Regions from separate parts of the Protofrankia sp. Cas4 genome, predicted to be linked through region 1. Evidence: riboswitches for the same ligand, from Rfam matches in the RefSeq annotation. Region 1 holds a riboswitch; each other region holds the start of a gene.
What was found. Region 1 has a riboswitch for cobalamin ahead of U9979_RS13345 (CbtB domain-containing protein). Riboswitches for the same ligand answer to the same signal wherever they lie in the genome.
Positions count from the first base shown of each region.

Region 2: it holds a riboswitch for cobalamin, as region 1 does, so the genes downstream of both, bluB (5,6-dimethylbenzimidazole synthase) here and U9979_RS13345 (CbtB domain-containing protein) in region 1, are expected to answer to the same signal.
Region 3: it holds a riboswitch for cobalamin, as region 1 does, so the genes downstream of both, U9979_RS12320 (VWA domain-containing protein) here and U9979_RS13345 (CbtB domain-containing protein) in region 1, are expected to answer to the same signal.

Region 1 is NZ_CAUVXL010000145.1:4,996-13,282, reverse strand. It holds gene U9979_RS13385 (bis-aminopropyl spermidine synthase family protein) at 1-89, opposite strand, end outside; gene hisD (histidinol dehydrogenase) at 285-1,580, shown strand; gene U9979_RS13375 (histidinol-phosphate transaminase) at 1,607-2,797, shown strand; gene hisB (imidazoleglycerol-phosphate dehydratase HisB) at 2,954-3,541, shown strand; gene hisH (imidazole glycerol phosphate synthase subunit HisH) at 3,538-4,146, shown strand; gene U9979_RS13360 (cytochrome P450) at 4,376-5,596, shown strand; gene U9979_RS13355 (SnoaL-like polyketide cyclase) at 5,701-6,354, opposite strand; gene U9979_RS13350 (YccF domain-containing protein) at 6,743-7,162, shown strand; cobalamin riboswitch at 7,255-7,395, shown strand; gene U9979_RS13345 (CbtB domain-containing protein) at 7,441-7,662, shown strand; gene U9979_RS13340 (CbtA family protein) at 7,675-8,287, shown strand, end outside.
Region 2 is NZ_CAUVXL010000260.1:34,586-37,164, forward strand. It holds partial or broken gene U9979_RS23515 (hypothetical protein) at 1-88, opposite strand, end outside; gene U9979_RS23520 (malonic semialdehyde reductase) at 244-858, shown strand; gene bluB (5,6-dimethylbenzimidazole synthase) at 960-1,580, opposite strand; cobalamin riboswitch at 1,617-1,818, opposite strand; gene U9979_RS23530 (FHA domain-containing protein) at 1,916-2,557, opposite strand.
Region 3 is NZ_CAUVXL010000132.1:319-8,605, forward strand. It holds partial or broken gene U9979_RS12315 (cobaltochelatase subunit CobN) at 1-1,080, shown strand, start outside; cobalamin riboswitch at 1,139-1,266, shown strand; gene U9979_RS12320 (VWA domain-containing protein) at 1,414-3,525, shown strand; gene cobO (cob(I)yrinic acid a,c-diamide adenosyltransferase) at 3,528-4,133, shown strand; gene U9979_RS12330 (cobyrinate a,c-diamide synthase) at 4,127-5,602, shown strand; gene U9979_RS12335 (precorrin-2 C(20)-methyltransferase) at 5,626-6,465, shown strand; gene cobM (precorrin-4 C(11)-methyltransferase) at 6,453-7,346, shown strand; gene U9979_RS12345 (cobalt-precorrin-5B (C(1))-methyltransferase) at 7,343-8,287, shown strand, end outside.

The DNA.
Region 1 (8,287 bases):
AGTGGGCGCGCCTGCGCCCCGTAGTCGGCGACGAGGTTCTCAAGCCGGTCGAAGGCCCGTCCGCTCTCCGTAGTGCCGTGGGCTGTCACTTTTCCGCCGTCACCTTCCCATCTTCACGTTTCTCTCCCACTGTCGCTTTCCCACCCTCCCAGGTACGCACGCGCTCGGGCACCAGCGCTGCCCCGTGACGCCGCGTCCCCAAGAGCGCCCCTATTGCCGGGCGCTCTATCGCCGGTCGCACGAAGACCGGCGCGCCTCGTGCGGGTACGGATACTCTCGTCGTCGTGCTGAGAACGCTCGATCTGCGCGCGGGCCTGCCGTCGGCTCCAGCGCTGCGCGGGCTGCTGCCCCGCGCGGCGCTCGATGTCGAAGCCGCCCTCGACGCGGTCCGCCCCGTCTGTGCTGACGTGCGTGACCGCGGTGATGCGGCGGTCCTCGATGCGGGCGAGCGGTTCGACGGGGTCCGCCCGGCCGCGGTGCGGGTTGCGCCCGACGCGCTCACCGACGCGCTCGACCGGCTCGACCCGCGCGTCCGCGATGCGCTGACCGAGGCGATCCGCCGCTGCCGGCTCGTCCATCGTGCCCAGCGCCGCGAGTCGTTGACGATCGACGTCGCCGTGGGGACCCGGGTCACCGAGCGCTGGCTCCCGGTGGAGCGGGTGGGGTTGTACGTGCCGGGTGGGCGGGTCGCCTACCCGAGCAGCGTGGTGATGAACACGGTACCGGCGCAGGAGGCCGGCGTCGGTTCGATCGCACTGGCCTCGCCACCTCAGGTCGAATGCGGTGGACTTCCGCATCCGACGATTCTCGCAGCCTGCGCCATGTTGGGCGTGGACGAGGTCTATGCCGCCGGTGGTGCGCAGGCGATCGCGATGTTCGCACACGGCACGGCCAGTTGCCCGGCGGTGGACGTCGTGACGGGCCCCGGCAACATCTACGTGACCGCGGCAAAGCGCCTGCTGCGTGGGCTGGTCGGGGTGGACGCCGAAGCCGGCCCGACCGAGGTGGCGATCCTCGCCGACGACACCGCGGATCCCGCCCACGTCGCGGCTGATCTCATCGCGCAGGCCGAGCACGATCCGATGGCCGCCTGCATGCTGGTCACCGCGTCCACCGAGCTGGCCGACGCGGTCGAGATCGAGCTTGCCAAGCAGGTGCCGGCGACCCGCCACCGCGAGCGGGTGGAGGCCGCGCTGACCGGCCAGGGCGTGGTCGTACTGGTCGCCGACACCGACGCGGGTCTGGCGGTGGTGAACGCCTGGGCCGCGGAACACCTGGAGATCCAGACGGCGGACGCCGCCGCGGTCGCCGCCCGGGTCCGCAACGCCGGAGCGGTGTTCGTCGGGCCGTGGGCTCCGGTTTCGCTCGGTGACTACCTCGCCGGGTCCAACCATGTCCTGCCGACCGGCGGTACCGCCCGGCACAGCGGCGGACTTTCGGTATCGGCGTTCCAACGGCAGGTCCACGTGGTGGAGTGTGATCGGGACGCGCTCGTCCAGGTGGCTCCGCGGGTTGCCGCGCTCGGCGGAGCTGAAGATCTTATCGCCCACGTCGACGCGGTGGAGGTGCGCGTGCGATGACCGCCTATCCGGTTGCAGACCATCCGATGGCAGAGCCTGATCCCGTGTCCGGCCGGTCGTTGGCTGCGGGTCGGGTGCGCACGACGCGCCCGCTGACGCTTGACGAGTTGCCGTTGCGTGACGACCTACGCGGCCAGGTGCCCTACGGCGCCCCGCAGCTCGACGTTCCGGTGCTGCTCAACACCAACGAGAACCCGCACCCGCCGTCCGCCGGTCTGGTCGACGCCATGGGCAAGGCCGCGGCGCTCGCGGCCTCCGAGGCCAACCGGTACCCCGACCGCCAGGCCGAGGCGCTTCGCGCGGACCTCGCCTACTACCTGACCTCGGACGCCGGTTTCGGGCTGCGGACCGATCAGGTGTGGGCGGCCAACGGGTCGAATGAGGTGCTCCAGCAGCTGTGCCAGGCCTTCGGCGGCCCCGGGCGGGTCGCGCTCGGATTCGAGCCCTCCTATTCGATGCACCGGCTCATCGCGATGGCGACCGCGACCGGCTGGGTCGGTGAGCCCCGCGAAGCCGACTTCACCCTCGCTCCGGCCGCGGTGGCGCAGGCGATCCACCGGCATCGGCCGTCCCTGGTCTTCCTCACGTCACCGAACAACCCCACCGGCACCGCGCTGCCGACCGAGGTGGTGACCGCCGCGTGTGCGGCCGTCGGCGAGACGGGCACCGGCATGGTCGTCGTGGACGAGGCCTACGCGGAGTTCCGGCGGGCCGGGGTCCCCAGCGCGCTCACACTGCTGCCGGCAGCGCCGCGGCTGGTGGTGACACGGACGATGAGCAAGGCGTTCGCGCTCGCCGGCGCCCGGGTCGGTTACCTCGCCGCGCAGCCGGCTGTCATCGACGCATTGCAGCTGGTGCGGCTGCCCTACCATCTGTCGACCTTCACCCAGGCGGTCGCGCGTACGGCGCTCGCGCATGCCGACGAGCTGCTCGGCACCGTCGAGGCGGTGAAGGCGCAACGGGACCGGATCGTGACCGAGCTGACCGGGCTCGGTTGCGCGGTGGCTCCCAGCGACGCGAACTTCGTGCTGTTCGGACGGTTCCCCGATCAGCGCGGCATGTGGCAGGCACTGCTCGACGCGGGCGTCCTCGTCCGGGATGTCGGCCTACCCGGCTGGTTGCGGGTCACCGCCGGGCTGCCCGGTGAGATCGACGCATTCCTCGCCGCCACCCGCGTGCTGCTGGCCGACCCCGCGATGACACCGATCCCGCGATGACACCGATCCCGCGATGACACCGATCCCGCGATGACACCGATCCCGCGATGACACCGACCCCGCTATGACACCGACCCTGCTCGATTACCTCGGCGCGGTCACGACGCCGGCGCGTTCCGATCTTCAGCCGCCGGATTCCGGGAAGGAATGACGACCATGGGCCGCACCGCTCGGATCGAACGCAAGACCTTGGAATCACATGTCGTCGTCGAGCTGGACCTCGACGGCACCGGCGTGTCGTCGTCGTTCACCGACGTCCCGTTTTTTGATCACATGGTCAGCCAGCTCGGCAAGCACGGCGGCTTCGACCTGACCGTGCGCACCCGCGGCGACCTGCACATCGACGCCCACCACACGGTCGAGGACACCTCGATCGCGTTCGGTGAGGCGCTGCGCGAGGCACTCGGCGACAAGACCGGGATCCGGCGGTTCGGTGACGCGCTGGTACCGCTGGATGAAGCGTTGGTGCAGGCGGCGGTGGACCTCTCCGGCCGGCCGTACTGCGTGGTCATCGAGCCGGAGTTGATCGAGCTCATCGGCACCTACGACACGACGCTGACCCGCCACGTGTTCGAGTCGATAGCGGCGTCCGCGCGGATCGCGTTGCACGTGCGGGTGGTGTCGGGCCGCAACGCCCACCACGTGGTCGAGGCGCAGTTCAAGGCGGTGGCACGGGCGCTGCGGGACGCGGTCGCGCTCGACGGGCGGGTGGCGGGTGTGCCGTCCACCAAAGGTGTGCTGTGACCGGTCCGCGGGTGGTCGTCCTGGACTACGGATCGGGGAACCTGCGCAGTGCGCAGCGGGCACTCGCCCGGATCGGCGCAGCCGTGACGGTGAGCGCCGACCCGGCCGCAGGCGGGGCCGCGGACGGGCTCGTGGTGCCCGGGGTGGGTGCCTTTGCCGCATGTATGGCCGGGATCGCCGCGGTCGGCGGGGCGGCCGTCATCCGCGGACGGATCGCCCGCGGGCAGCCGGTTCTCGGGATCTGCGTGGGCATGCAGGTCCTCTACGACCTGGGGGATGAGCACGGGGTGCGGACTCCCGGCCTCGGCGTGCTCACGGGGGAGGTTCGGCGTCTGGACGCGCCGATCCTTCCGCACATGGGGTGGAACACGGTGGCCCCGCCGCCCGACACGGTGTTGTTCGACGGGCTGCCGGCGGACACGCGGTTCTACTTCGTCCACTCGTATGCGGCCAAGGCGGAGCCCGGGGACACCGTGGCCGAGCACGGTGAGCCTTTTGCCGCCGCCGTGGAGCGAGGTCCCCTGTGCGCCACCCAGTTTCATCCGGAGAAGTCCGGCGATGCCGGTATCCACCTGCTCGCCAACTGGCTACGCACGCTGAGCTAGCTGATCAAAAGGCCTCCGGGTGCGCGAAAAAGCCATGATCGCGCACCCTTTGGCCGGGCTAGCTGATCAAAAGGTCTCCGGGTGCGCGCAAACAGCCATGATCGAATATGGTTGACGTGATCAACTACGCAGGCCGCGCCGCAGGATAGGGCCGGGTCTGCCTGCTGCGCGCCGAGCTGTACTGGTTCCATGGTGGGGTGGGGGTGTCCGCCACGGAATGGAGCGCGCGGTGGTCCCGTCCCGTCGGGTCGATGGTCACGCAGGTCGCTTTGACCCACGTAGTCCTGATCTTGTCCGTGACCCGTACCCGGTCTTCGCCGAGCTTCGGGCGGCCGGCCGCCCGGTGTGGAGCGACGAGCTCGGGATGTGGCTGGCGGCCAGGTACCGTGACGCCGACGCGGTGGTGCGTCACCGCGGGCTGGGCCGGATCTACCAGCCACGCCTGCCCGAGGACCTCTGGGTCGGCTTCAACAAGCTGGAGCGGGAGTCCGTCCTGGGATGTGAGCCACCCAAGCACACCCGGTTGCGCGGGCTACTGGGCAAGGCCTTCGCCCGCGGCAACATCGAGCGACTGCGGCCGCACATCCACGAGCTGTGCCAGGTCCTGCTCGACGGCGTCGCGACGAGAACGGCGGACGGGCAACCCTTCGACCTGATCACCGAGTTCGCCGAACCACTGCCGGTGATGGTCATCGCGGAGCTGCTCGGTATTCCCGACAGCGACCGGCATCTGCTGCGCCCGTGGTCGGCGGATCTGGTGAAGATGAACGAATACGAGCGCAGTCCCGCGCAGGAGGCCGCGGCCCAGGAGGCGGCCGCCCAGTTCGGCGCCTACGTGCGCGCCCTTGCCACCGAACGCCTCCGCCGTCCGCACGACGACCTGATCACCCATCTCGTCCAGGCGGAGCAGGAGGGCGACCGGTTGACCGAGGACGAGCTGGTTGCCACGGTCGTGGTACTGCTCAACGCCGGGCACGAGGCCAGCGTCAACTGCCTCGGCAACGGCATGGTCGCGTTGCTGAGCCACCCCGAGCAGCAGCGGCGGCTGATTGAGCGGCCGGCGGAACTGGCCGCCACCGCAGCCGAGGAGTTCCTCCGCTTCGACTCGCCACTGCACCTTTTCGAACGGACCGCCATGGCCGACGTGGAGATCGGGGGAGTGGTCGTGCGGACGGGGGAGCGGATCGCGGCTCTGCTCGGTTCGGCCAACCGTGACCCTGAGGTTTTCGAGCGGGCTGACGAGTTCGATGTCGGCCGGGAACCGAATCCGCACGTCGCCTTCGGCGGTGGCGTCCACTTCTGCGTTGGGGCGCCGCTGGCCCGAGTGGAGCTGGCGATAGCCGTGCGCAGCCTGATGGCGCGCTTTCCCGCGCTTTCTTTCGCTGGGACCCCCGTCCGGCGTCCCACCTTCGTACAACGTGGCTGGAGCTATCTCCCGGTCACACGTTGACGTTCTGGCCGGGCGCTCTCAGGCTGTTCCTGGCTGCTCCTGCTGTTGGTCTGTTGGTCTGTTGGTTGGCGCGGCTGACGTGGCGGAGAGCCGCGCCCCCGATCTCACGCGGAGCGTGTGCCGGCTAGCTGGCCGAGGAAGCCGGTGTTGTCGTAGAAGTGTTCGACTTCGAGCAGTCTGAGGTCGTCAGCGACACGCGCCACGCTGACCCCGAACATCTCGACGCGTTCGCCGGTTGGGTCGAACCCCTTGTACGGTCCGCTGAAGGTACCCCAGTGGCGCCATTTAAAAGTGATCATAGGCGGTGGCGAGTAGACCTCCAGGACCTCCCAGAAGAAGCCGCCCGGAAGGGCCTTGAGGAAGATTTGATGGGAGGACTCGAACGTCTCGTCGCTCGCCGAGTAATAGGGGTTCTCGCCGATGAGGATGTTGTAGCTGCCTCTTTCGACAAGGTCCTGACTGTTTGCCCAGGGACCGCCGTTGACGCGGGTACGGAACTGATCGGTGACCATACTGACCCACTGGGCCGGATCTTTCTTGTGGGAGACCTCCATTTCGAAGACCTGAACCACGCGCTCGACGATGTCGGCCAGGGAGCCCTTGGCGTGTTCGTGGGTACGCTCCTGGGGCATCGTCTCTTTCGACAGATGATAGTCGGGCGGCTCGCCGTCGCGCCACCGTACTCCAGCGGCACCGGCGATGACCGCGTCCCGGCCCTGCACGTGCAGCGGCTGGTCTTCGGCCTTCTCGTTGTTCACCGTGTTGCTCCTCCTGTCGATCGGTCAAGTCCAGGATGCGTCGAGTGCCGTTCGGGAAGAATCTCCGGAACGGATGGGAGCGGTGCTGCCCAGCGCGGCCGGCAACGGGGACGCGGCGTTGCAGGGCGTGGAGCCCATGCATCCCGCGTCCTCCGTCCCGGTCAGGTTACTACCCGTGAGGGTAGCAGAAAACGGGACGAAGGTCCTGAATTAGCCGAACATATGGATATACCTGAATGTCGGGGTTGGGCGTGCCGGCGAGGCCCTTGTCGAAGGGGTCGGGGCGTGGCGGGTCGTGAGGTCCGCGAGATGCCGGCGATCCAGTCCCGCCGGATCCGGGTCGAGCGTGACTCGGGATCGTGACCGCTCAGGCGGGTAGGTAGCGGGCGTGCGGATAATCGGAAACATTCTGTGGCTGTTGTTCGCCGGGTTCGAGCTGGCGCTCGGCTATCTCCTTGCCGGCATCGTGTGCTGCCTGCTGATCGTGACGATCCCGTTCGGGGTCGCGGCGTTCAGGTTGGCGGGCTACGTCGTCTGGCCGTTCGGCCGGGTCGTGGTCGACCAGCCCGGCGAGGCTCCCGTCGTGCTCTTCCTGGTCAACCTGCTGTGGTTCCTGATCGCCGGCTGGTGGCTCGTCCTCGGACATTTGATCTTCGGTGTGGTGCTCTGTTTGACGATCATCGGGATCCCGTTCGGCGTGGCGTCGTTCAAGATGATTCCGCTGGCCATTGCGCCACTGGGTCGGCGGGTGGTTCCCCTTCAGAACCTCGATCCGGCCATCCCGGTCGCGGCATCGGTCTACAGGTGAGGGCTGTCCACAGGTGAGGGCGGGCGCTCTTCGCCCTTCGGCCCAGCTGGTCCTCTGAGTACCCGGTGAGATGCGTAACCGGTACTGCTTGACGCGAGGGGTTGATTGCTGGTTGTCTCATTGGTGTCCGAGTGGTGGAAGCCGGTGTGAATCCGGCACGGTCGCGCCACTGTGACCGGCCCGCCCAAGGAGCGACGTCGGAAGCCAGACCCATCGCCGGACATGCCCTGCCGAGTGGAACGCGTGATTCCTGTGGAGGTCCCGCAATGGCCCATGCAATGGCGTATCCAGCGGCTGGCGATGCGCCGGCCGCCCGTCCGGCGCTGCCGACGATCCCCCTGACCGAGCTGGCCCCATTTGCGCTCTTCGGTTCGGTCCTGGCGCTGCTGCTGCTGTACTTCGTCGGTGCGGAACAGGGCGCCGTGTCGCTCGTGGGCGGTAGTTACATCCACGAGTTCGTACACGATGCCCGTCACCTGCTCGGTTTTGCCTGTCACTGAGCGGGGCCGGTGATGGTTCGCGCACTGCTGATCCGTGGGATGCTGGTCGGTGCGCTCGCAGCCGTGTGTGCCTTCGTCGTCGCCAAGCTCCTCGGGGAGAGCGAGGTCGGCCACGCGATCGCCTTCGAGTCGGCGCGGGACGCCGCCGACGGCGTGCAGGCAATGAATTTGGTGTCCCGAAACGTGCAGAGCACCATCGGCCTGTTCACCGGCCTGTTGGTGTTCGGCGTCGCAATCGGCGGGCTCTTCGCTCTCGCCTACGCCGGTGTGCAGGGCCGCCTCGGTGGCCTGGGTGCGCGGGGGACGGCGGCGCTGGTGGCGCTCGCGGGCTTCATGGGAATGTACCTGCTGCCCGATCTGAAGTATCCGGCCAACCCGCCGTCCATCGGTAATCCCGACACCATCGGTGAGCGCACAAGCCTGTACTTCACGATGATGCTGATCTCGCTGGCAGCGGTCATCGGTGGCGCTGTGACGGCTCGCCGGCTCGCGGCGAGGTTCGGTGCCTGGGATGCGGCGTTGCTCGCCATGGCCGGTGCTCTGGTGATCGTCGGGTTGGCCTGTTACCTCCTGCCACAGGTGCACGAGACCCCGCAGGGATTTCCCGCCGATGTGCTGTGGCGGT
Region 2 (2,579 bases), on a different contig from region 1:
GCCCTTGGTAGCAGCCCTTGGTAGCCGCCCTCGGTAGCAGCCCTTCGTACCCGGCCCCGCCGAGAGCGGGCCTGGAGGCGCAGCTCACATCGCAGTCGGGATGCCGGCAGCATAGTTGTCGGTTCAATTAAGCAGCTGGGCCAACGGGCGCGCGACGATCGTCAGATCGCGCGCCCGTAGGCCGCAGTCCCCGGAGTGCTCATGGCAACCACCCGACTATCAGGAGTCCCGACCTCCATGACCATCACCGATATCGCTACCGGCGAAGACGCCCTGCTGCTGGACGCCGCCGCCGCGGATCTGTTGTTCCACACGGCCCGGACTGCGAACACGTTCAGCGACGATCCAGTGTCCGACGAGCAGGTCCGTGCCATCTATGAGCTGATCAAATGGGCGCCGACCAGTATGAACGCGCAGCCGCTGCGGATCATCCTGGTCCGTTCGCCCGAGGCTCGGGAACGGCTGGTACAGCATCTCAGCCCGGGTAACCAGGCGAAGACGCAGTCTGCGCCGCTCGTGGCCATCGTGGCCGCGGACGTCGACTTCCACGAGAACCTCCCGCAGGTTTTCCCCCATCTGCCGAACGCCAAGGACTTCTTCACCGAACCGGTCGCTCGCGAGCAGACGGCCCGCTTCAACGCCGGCCTGCAGATCGGCTACCTCATTCTGGGTATCCGCGCCGCTGGGCTGGCGGCCGGCCCGATGACGGGCCTGGACGCCACCGCTGTCGACAAGGAGTTCTTCGCCGACCAGCCGTTGCGGACACTTGCAGTCATAAACATCGGCACTCCCGGGGAGAACCCGTGGTTCGACCGCAGCCCACGGCTGGACTACGACCAGGTAGTCTCCGCCCTCTGAAACAAGCCTGAAACGGGTTCTGGCATCAGTTTCCCGGAGAGCCGCCGACGGTCGGCCACCTTTGCCTGAAGGTGGCAGACCGTCGATTCCTGACCGGCTGATTACCACATCTCGTGATGGACTGCCTGAGGCAGAGCGCGCCGGTAGGCCCAGTTGTGCCGTTCCAGGTCGGGAACGGTCTCATGATGTGTGACAGGTCCCAGGCACAACCACGCGACCGGCCGGACCTCGTCGGGAATCCCGAGCATGTTCCGAACGGCCTGTTCACGATAGAAGGACACCCAGCCGACGCCGAGGCCTTCGGCGGTCGCTGCCAGCCACAGGTTCTCGATGGCCAGACATACGGAATACAGCCCGGCATCCGCGATGGAGTGTCGTCCCAGGACAGCTGGTGCGCCCCGCCGCGGGTCGTATGTCACCACGACGGCCAGCGTGGACTCCAGTACGCCGTCGATCTTGATCCGGCTGAAACGGGTGGCTTGGTCCGCGGTCAGTGTCGCCGCAAAGACAGCTTGTTCATGCCTGACATGATCATGAAAGGTTTTCCGGGTTCGGATGTTTTCGACCAGGATGAAGTCCCATGGCTGACTCAGGCCGACGCTCGGGGCGGCATGAGCCGCCGCAAGCACACGGTCCAGGACATCGGCCGCGATCGGCGCTCCGGTGAACTGGGCACGCACGTCACGGCGTTTTTTGATCACATCGTAGATGTTTACGGACATGGCGAGGCTCCCGCGCTCCGACCACCCGACCATCGGCGGGTGGCACACATGCGAGGCCGGTCTTCGGACTCTCGGATCAACGCCTGGCCGCCCGGCCTTCCCAGGCCAGGTGGCCCAGTGGCTGCGCCTGCGCGCGTGGACGGTGACTCCCCGATGACCGCGGCGGGCCCGTGCCGGACTCTCACCGGCTTCCCGATTCTCCCCGGTCTCCCAGGGCACCTCGCGAAGGATGCCGCCACGATCATCCCACACGCGACGCTCGGTCTGACCGCGGAACGCCCGAAGTCATCGGGCGACGGGGTTGGGAGTGCGGCGTGGTGGGCCAGTGGTGACGATCAATGTTCGCGCTCGGACACCAACCCGGCCTGGAAAGCCAGCTCGACGAGCTTCATTCGCTTCTGGTTCTGCGGCAGTTCTTCCACGCCGAACTTGCGAAACAACGTCCGTAGGTGGGTCTTGACCGCCTCGACACTGAAGAACAACTCGTCGGCGATCTGCCGATTTGTTGCGGGAGTCGTGTACGGGGTTCGCTCCTGGTACGGGCGACACAGGGATTCCAGTACCAGCAGCTGGGTCGACGACAGGGAACGCAGGGTCACGATATTGTTCACGTCTTGGGTCTCTATCGCGCCACGGCCGGCGGATGCGCGGCCGAAGCGGTTGTCACGATAAGTCAGCGAGGTCGAACCGACGAGAATAACGTCGCCGTCCCCGAGCCGTCGCCGTCCGACGAGCCGTTCCCCGTTCACAAAGGTGCCGTTACGGGACAACCCTCCGTCGATCAGTATCCAGTTGGTTCCGATCTGTTGGAACTGTGCATGCAGGCGTGAGACCTTGCTGTCCCACGCCAGCCTGACGTCGCTACCGGGACCGCGACCGACCGTCACACCCACGGCCGCGGTCAGGTTCACCACCTGCTGCTTCCCGGTGCCGTCGCGGTAGAACAGGAAGATGTCTGCAGAAGAGTCACCATCCACGTCTCACACATCCAACGTGGCG
Region 3 (8,287 bases), on a different contig from region 1:
TCCGCGATGCGTACGCAAGGTGACGACATTGCGGAAGTGCTGGCGCTGCTCGGCTGCCGGCCGACCTGGGACGACGCGTCCCGGCGGGTCACCGGCTTCGAGGTGGTACCGCTTGCCGAGCTCGGCCGGCCGCGGGTGGACGTGGTCGTGCGGATCTCCGGCTTCTTCCGGGATGCCTTCCCCCACATTGTCACGCTGCTCGACGACGCGGTGAGCACCGTCGCGGCCCTCGACGAGGAGGCGGATGCCGACAACGCACTCGCCGCCCACGTGCGAGCCGATCTGCGCGCCGCTCCCGGTGACCGGCGGCGGGCCACGACCCGTATCTTCGGGTCGAAGCCGGGGGCCTACGGCGCCGGTCTCCTGCCCCTGATCGACTCGCGCGAGTGGCGTTCGGACGCCGACCTTGCCGAGGTGTACGCGGTGTGGGGCGGCTACGCCTACGGCCGCGACCTCGACGGGCGGGAGGCCCGAGCCGACATGGAGCAGGCGTTCCGTCGCATCCAGGTGGCCGTGAAGAATCAGGACACCCGCGAGCACGACCTGGTCGACTCCGACGACTACTTTCAGTACCACGGCGGGATGGTCGCGGCGGTCCGCGCGCTCACGGGCGCGTCACCGGCGGCCTACGTGGGGGACAGCGCCATGCCGGACGCGGTGAAGACCCGCACGTTGCAGGAGGAGACCCACCGGGTGTTCCGGGCCCGGGTGGTGAATCCGCGCTGGATCGCGGCGATGCGCCGCCACGGTTACAAGGGCGCGTTCGAACTGGCGGCGACCGTCGACTACCTGTTCGGCTATGACGCGACCGCGGGTGTCGTGCAGGACTGGATGTACGAGTCGTTGGCCGCCTCCTATGTGTTCGACCCCGAAACCCGCGACTTCATGCAAACGTCCAATCCGTGGGCGCTGCGCGGCATCGCTGAACGCCTGCTGGAAGCCGCCGACCGCGGCCTGTGGGAAAAACCCGACGCCACCACCATCGACGGACTCCGCCAGACCTACCTGGAGCTCGAAGGTGACCTTGAAGGCGGCGTTGCGGGCGGCCTTGCGGGCGGCCTTGAAAGCCGCGAAGGATAACCCGTCGGACCGTCGCTATGACCGTAGGTGTGCCATGCTGAGGAACGCGACGGCAGTGGAGGAAGCCGGTGGGAATCCGGCGCGGTCCCGCCACTGTCACCGGGGAGCAACCCCTCACCGTACGTCACGGCCGCGAGAGCGGTTGGAAGGCCGAGGGGGCGCGCTGATCCGGAAGTCAGGATACTCCGGCCGTCCGCACCGTTACCGAGGGCGAGGAAACCCGAGGGAGGACCGCGGTATGCCAACGCACGCCCGCCGGCTCGTGATCGGCCGGCTCGTGATCGGCCGGCTCGTGATCGATACGGAGTCCGGCGCACACCGGCACAGGGCACGATGACGGCCTACCCGTTGTCCGCGGTGGTGGGCATGGACGACCTGCGGCTCGCGCTCGTCCTCAACGCGGTGTCCCCGGCGATCGGCGGGGTCCTCGTCCGCGGCGAGAAGGGCACGGCCAAGTCGACCGCGGTCCGAGGGCTCGCCGCGTTGCTCCCACCGGTGAACGTGGTAACCGGCTGCCGGTTCTCCTGTGACCCGGCCGCGGTCGACCCCGACTGCCCGGACGGCCCGCATCCACCGGAGGCGCGGCCGAGCACCCGGGCGGCGCGCCTGGTGGAGCTGCCGGTCGGCGCCTCCGAGGACAGGGTCACCGGAGCGATCGACCTCGACCGGGCGCTCGCCGAAGGCGTCACCTCGCTGCGGCCGGGGTTGCTCGCCGCCGCCCATCGCGGCCTGCTCTACGTCGACGAGGTCAACCTCCTGCACGACCATCTCGTCGACCTGCTGCTGGACGCGGCCGCCCTCGGTGTCGCCCACGTGGAACGTGACGGGGTGTCGGTGCGCCATGCAGCCCGCTTCCTGCTGGTCGGGACGATGAACCCCGAAGAAGGTGAGCTGCGCCCGCAGTTGCTGGACCGCTTCGGACTGACCGTCGAGGTCGCCGCCAGCCGACAGCCGCCGGTGCGGGCCGAGGTGGTGCGCCGCAGGCTGGCCTACGACGCCGACCCCGACGCCTTCGCCGCTCGCTGGGCGGTGCAGGAGACCGTCCTGGCCGCCCGGATCGCCACCGCCCGCGACCGGCTGCCCGCTGTCGAACTGCCCGACTCCGCACTGCGCCAGGTCACCGCGGTGTGTGCGGCGTTCGACGTGGACGGGATGCGCGCGGACGTGGTCGTGGCACGCACCGCGATCGCGCTGGCCGCCTGGGAGGGCCGGGAGACCGTCGACGCCGACGACGTCCGCCGGGCCGCCCGCCTGGCCCTGCCGCACCGCTGCCGCCGTGGCCCGTTCGACGCGCCCGGCCTGGACGAAGACGCCCTGACCAAGGCGTTGGACGACGCGTTGGACGAGGCTGCGCACGAGCACGCGGAGGAGTCCCCCACCGGTCCGGACCCGGACCCCGACATGGACCCGGACATGGACCCGGATCGCCCCCCGTCGCCCGGTGGCGGTGGTGGCGGTGGTGGCGGTGGTGGACGCGGCGGGCCGACGTCCAGCGGGCCGGAAACGACAGCGGAGCGGACGGCCGAGTCGGATGTCGTCCCATCCCCGCGTTCCGCGGAACACGATGCCCCGGAACAGGATGCCGGGGAATACCGCGCCACGGCGGGGCAGGGGCAGGGGCGCCAGGAGCGACGTGCAGGCACGCCCGGCCCGTCGTTTCGCCCGCGCCGGCTGGAGATCCCAGACACCGGAACGCCGCTGGGCGCGCCCGGCCGCCGCTCACGCGCCCGCACCTCGCACGGCGCGGTCGTCACGAGCTCCCCGGACGCACCCGGCCTGCACCTGCTGGCGACCCTGCGGGCAGCCGCGCCCTGGCAGCACGCCCGCGGGCGGGTAGGCCCGGGGCTCGCACTACGTCCCACCGACCGGCGCGGTGCGGTCCGGGCGGGACGTGAGGGCAACCTGGTCCTGTTCCTGGTGGACGCCAGCGGTTCGATGGCCGCCCGCGCCCGCATGCGTACGGTCACCACCGCCGTGCTGTCCCTCCTGCTCGACGCCTACCAGCGCCGCGACCGGGTCGGAATGATCACTTTCAGGGGTTCCGGCGCCGATCTCGTCCTCCCCCCGACATCGAGTGTGGAGGTGGGCGCGGCGCGGCTCGCGTCCCTGCCGACTGGCGGGCGGACCCCGCTGGCAGCCGGGCTTACCCGCGCCGGCGAGGTCCTCGCGGCCGAACGCCGCCGCGACCCGGACCGACGTCCGCTGCTGATCGTCGTCACCGACGGCCGTGCCACCGCCGGGCCGGACCCGCTCACCCCCGCGCGGGCGCTGGCTCGTCGCGGCCTAGCGAGCATCGTCGTCGACTGCGAGAGCGGGTACGTGCGCCTGGGCCTGGCCGACCGCCTCGCGACCGCGCTCGGCGGCACGACCATCCCGATCGACGCGCTGGCGGCCGCGACCAACCGCGCGACCAGCCGCACGACCAGCCGGCGCAGGGCTGCCTAGCCATGCCACAGGGACAGCCATCCGTCGTGCCCGACGACGGCCTGACGACCCGGGCGCGCCGGGACAGGGCACTGCTGATCGTTCACACGGGTGAGGGCAAGGGGAAGTCGACCGCGGCGTTCGGGCTCGCGCTGCGCGGCTGGGCGCAGGGCTGGGACGTCGGGGTGTTCCAGTTCGTCAAGTCCGCGAAATGGCGGATCGGGGAGGAACGGGCACTGCGCACCCTGGCCGCCGGCGGCGAGGGCGGGGACATCACCTGGCACAAGATGGGCGAGGGATGGAGCTGGGTGCAGGCCCGGATCGACCCCGCCGCCGACCCCGCCGAGGCCGCCCGGGAGGGCTGGGCGCAGATCTGCCGGGACCTGGCCGCCCAGACCTACCGGCTCTACGTCCTCGACGAGCTGACCTACCCGCTGAAGTGGGGATGGATCGACACCGACGAGGTCATCGAGGTGCTGCGTACCCGTCCGGGACGCCAGCATGTCGTCATCACCGGGCGCGCCGCCCCGCCCGCGCTGATCGACGCCGCCGACCTGGTCACCGAGATGACCAAGGTGAAGCATCCGATGGACGCCGGGCAGAAGGGCCAACGGGGGATCGAATGGTAGCCCCGCCTGTCCCGCTGCCACCGCGGCTGATGATCGCCGCCCCGGCCAGCGGCGCCGGCAAGACCACGGTGGCGACCGGGCTGATGGCCGCGTTCACCGCCCGCGGCCTGCGGGTGTCCCCGCACAAGGTCGGGCCCGACTACATCGACCCGACCTATCACACCATCGCCAGCAGGCGCCCCGGCCGCAACCTCGACGCCGTGCTGTGCGGGGAGCATCGGATCGCACCGCTGTTCGCCCACGGCGCGCGCAACGCCGACATCGCCATCGTGGAAGGCGTGATGGGCCTGTTCGACGGGGTGTCGGTGCCCGAAGCCGGTCAGCCCGCCGACTTCGCCTCGGCCGCCCATGTGGCCCGGCTGACCGGCGCCCCGGTCGTGCTGGTGGTCGACGCGTCCGCGGTGGGCCGCTCGGTGGCCGCGACCGTGCACGGCTTCGCCACCTGGGACGAGCGGGTACGCCTGGGCGGAGTGGTGTTCAACCGGGTCGGTTCGCCCGGCCACGAACGGCTGTTGCGGGACGCGGTCGCGGGTCTCGGCGTCACCGTGCTGGGCGTGCTGCGCCGCGACGATCGGGCCGCGGTGCCATCCCGCCATCTCGGGCTGGTGCCCGCGGCCGAACGCGCGTCCGCGGCGGCGCAGGTTGTCGCCGCGCTCGGCACGCTGGTCGCCGCATCATGCGATCTTGATGCCGTGCTCGCCCTCGCCCGGTCGGCGCCGGCACTGAACGTGGCGCCATGGTCGCCATCCAACATAATTCATGACGTTAAGTCGGCGGTGCCGGCGGTATCGGCGGTATCAGCGGTGGGCCGGCCGGTGCGGATCGCGGTCACGGGCGGGCCGGCGTTCACTTTCGGTTATGCCGAGCAGGGTGAGCTGCTGCTCGCCGCGGGAGCAGAGGTGGTCACCGTCGATCCGCTGCGTGACGAGAATCTTCCAACAGGCTGCGACGGATTGATCATCGGTGGGGGATTCCCGGAGGAACACGCACCCGAGCTCGCCGCGAATGCGGCCCTGCGCGCCGACGTGGCGGCACTGGCGGGAAGGGGCGCGCCGGTCAGCGCCGAGTGCGCGGGCCTGCTCTACCTCGCCCGATCCCTGGACGGGCATCCGATGTGCGGGGTTCTCGACGTCGACACCGCTATGACCCCTCGGCTCACCCTTGGTTACCGCCGAGCCGTGGCCGCCTGCGACAGCCCGATCGCCGAAGCCGGCACCCCGGTGACCGCCCACGAGTTCCACCGCACATCGGTATTGACCACGCAGCACCGGACGGCACGCTCTGCCTGGCAGATCGGCGGCCGCCCAGCAGGCGACGAGCCCGACGAGCCCGACGAGCGGACCGAAGGCTTCGTGCACGGCGGGGTCCACGCGTCCTACCTGCATCTGCACTGGGCGGGTGTACCCGGCGTGGCCGCACGGTTCGTCGCGGCGGCACGGCAGGCGAGAGGGCCGCAATGGACGGCATAGGCGGGATGGACAGGACAGGCGGGATGGACGCGCAGCCTGCTCCGGCGGGCGACCGCGTACGGACGGGCAGCCGTCTGATCGGGGTCGGTGTGGGTCCCGGCGATCCGGACCTGATCACGGTCAAGGCGGTCGGTGTCCTGGAGCGGGCCGATGTCGTGTTCGTCCCGGTGAGCGAGGGAACGCCGCCGCCGGGGCGGGCCGAGGCAACCGTGCGCGCACACGTCACCCATGACCGGATTCGCCGCCTGCCGTTCCGGATGACCGGCGACGCCGACTACGACACCCCGGCCGGGGTGGTCGCCCAGGCGCTGCGCACACATCCGGGAAGCCGTCCGGGAAGCCGTCCGGGAAGCCGTCCGGGAGGGAGCCCGGGGGGCAGCCGGGGGGGAGTCGTCGCGTTCGCCACGATCGGCGACCCCAACGTCTACTCGACCTTCACCACGCTGGCCGCCCGGGTGCGGGCACTGCTACCCGACGTCGTCGTCGAGACCGTTCCCGGCATCATGGCGCTGCAGGATCTCGCCGCCCGGTCCGGCACGGTGCTGGCGGTGGGCACCGAGACGGTGGCGCTGCTGCCGCTGACCGCCGGGGTGGACGCCTACCGGCGGGCCGTGGCCGACCACGACACGGTCATCGCCTACAAGGGCGGCCGGGCGCTGCCGCAGGTCCTCGACATCCTCGCCGAAGCCGACCGGCTCGGCGGCACAGGTGACGCGACCGGCACGGGCGGCACAGCCGTCTACGGCGCTTCGCTGGGTCTGGCGGACTGCGACGTCCGCCAGGCGGGTGAGCTGCCCCGAGACCAGCCCGGCCCCTACCTGTCCACGGTGATCTCAACCCGGAGGCGACAGTGGCCGACCTGACCGAAACAGCGGCCGGGGCCACACCAGCGCCACGCGGCCGGGTGACGTTCGTCGGGGCCGGCCCCGGCGCCGCGGACCTGCTCACCCTGCGCGGCGCACGGATGATCAGCGAGGCGGATGTGGTCATCTGGGCGTCCTCACTGGTGCACCCGGACGTGCTCGCCCACGCCCGCGACGACGCCGAGATCATCGACTCGGCCGGACTACCGCTCGAAGGCGTCCGGGACGTCTACCGGCGGGCGGCGCGTGACGGGCTTGCCGTGGCCCGGATCCACTCCGGCGACCCGGCGCTGTGGGGAGCGGTGCAGGAGCAGCTGGAGGTCTGCGCCGCACTCGGGCTCGCCACCGCGATCGTGCCCGGGGTCAGCAGCTTCACCGCCGCCGCCGCGTCCATCCAACGCGAACTGACCATTCCCGAGGTGGCACAGTCGGTGATCCTGACCCGGCTCGGCGGCGGCAAGACCCCGATGCCCGCGGGCGAGGAGATCGCCGGCTTCGCGCGGCACGGCACGACGATGGCGCTGTTCCTGTCGGCGGCCCGATCCGGTCAGCTCCAGGACGAGCTCACCGACGGTGGTTATCCGCCGGACACGCCCTGTGTGATCGCCTACCGGGTGAGTTGGCCGGATGAACTGATCGTGCGGTGCGCACTTGCGGACCTCGCAGCCACCGTCCGTGCGCACAAACTGTGGAAGCACACCCTGGTGCTGGTCGGCCCGGCGCTGGCGGCGGGTGGCACCCGCTCGCACCTCTACCACCCCGGCCATTTTCACGGGTTCCGCAAGGCCGAACGGACCGCCCGGGTGGCGCTGCGGGCCCATGACCGGGCCCACGACCGGACCCACGACCGTCCGCGGGAAGCCGGAGAGCAACCGGCGTGAACCCCCATGAACCGGCTCCCCAGCTGGTCCCGCTGCGTGAGCCTGATCTGCCGCGCACCGCCAAGGTCCGGCCGGACGCGCTGCGCACCGGATGGACCACCGGGACGTGTTCGGCCGCCGCGGCGAAAGCCGCGAGCGCGGCCCTGGTCTCCGGGATCGTGCAGCGGGCGGTCACCGTGAGCCTGCCAGCCGGCGGGCTGGTCTCCTTTGCGGTCGAGCGGTGCGTGGTCGATGCCGGACGAACCGCCGAGGCCGTCGTGATCAAGGATGCCGGGGACGATCCGGACGTCACCCACGGCGCACACCTGACCGCGACGGTGACCTGGCGGACGCGGACCGGAATCGAGATCGACGGTGGAACCGGCGTCGGCGTCGTCACGAAACCCGGTCTCGGCCTGCCCGTCGGCGAAGCGGCGATCAACCCGGTGCCCCGATCGATGATCACACGGTCGGTCGCGGAGGTCGTCGACCTGGACACCCGCGGGTTACGGGTGGTGATCAGCGTGCCGGATGGGGAGCGGATGGCGCGGCGGACCACCAACGCCCGGCTGGGCATCATCGGCGGGATCTCGATCCTCGGCACCACCGGCATCGTGCGGCCCTTCTCCACCGCGTCATGGCGGGCCTCGGTGGAACAGGCCGTGGCGGTCGCCGCCGCCCAGCAGCAGTGCACGGTCGTGCTCGCCACCGGCGGGCGCACCGAGAAGGCGGCCATCGGGCTGCTACCGGCGCTGCCCGAGGTGTGCTTCGTCGAGGTCGGCGACTTCACCGGAGCGGCCCTGCGCCGCGCGGTCGAGGTGGGCATGACCGACGTGGTCTTCGTCGGCATGGCCGGCAAGCTCACCAAGCTGGCCGCGGGCATCCTGATGACGCACTACACCCGGTCGAAGGTCTCCCCGGACCTGCTCGCCGGGATCACCGCGGACGCCGGTGGCGACGCG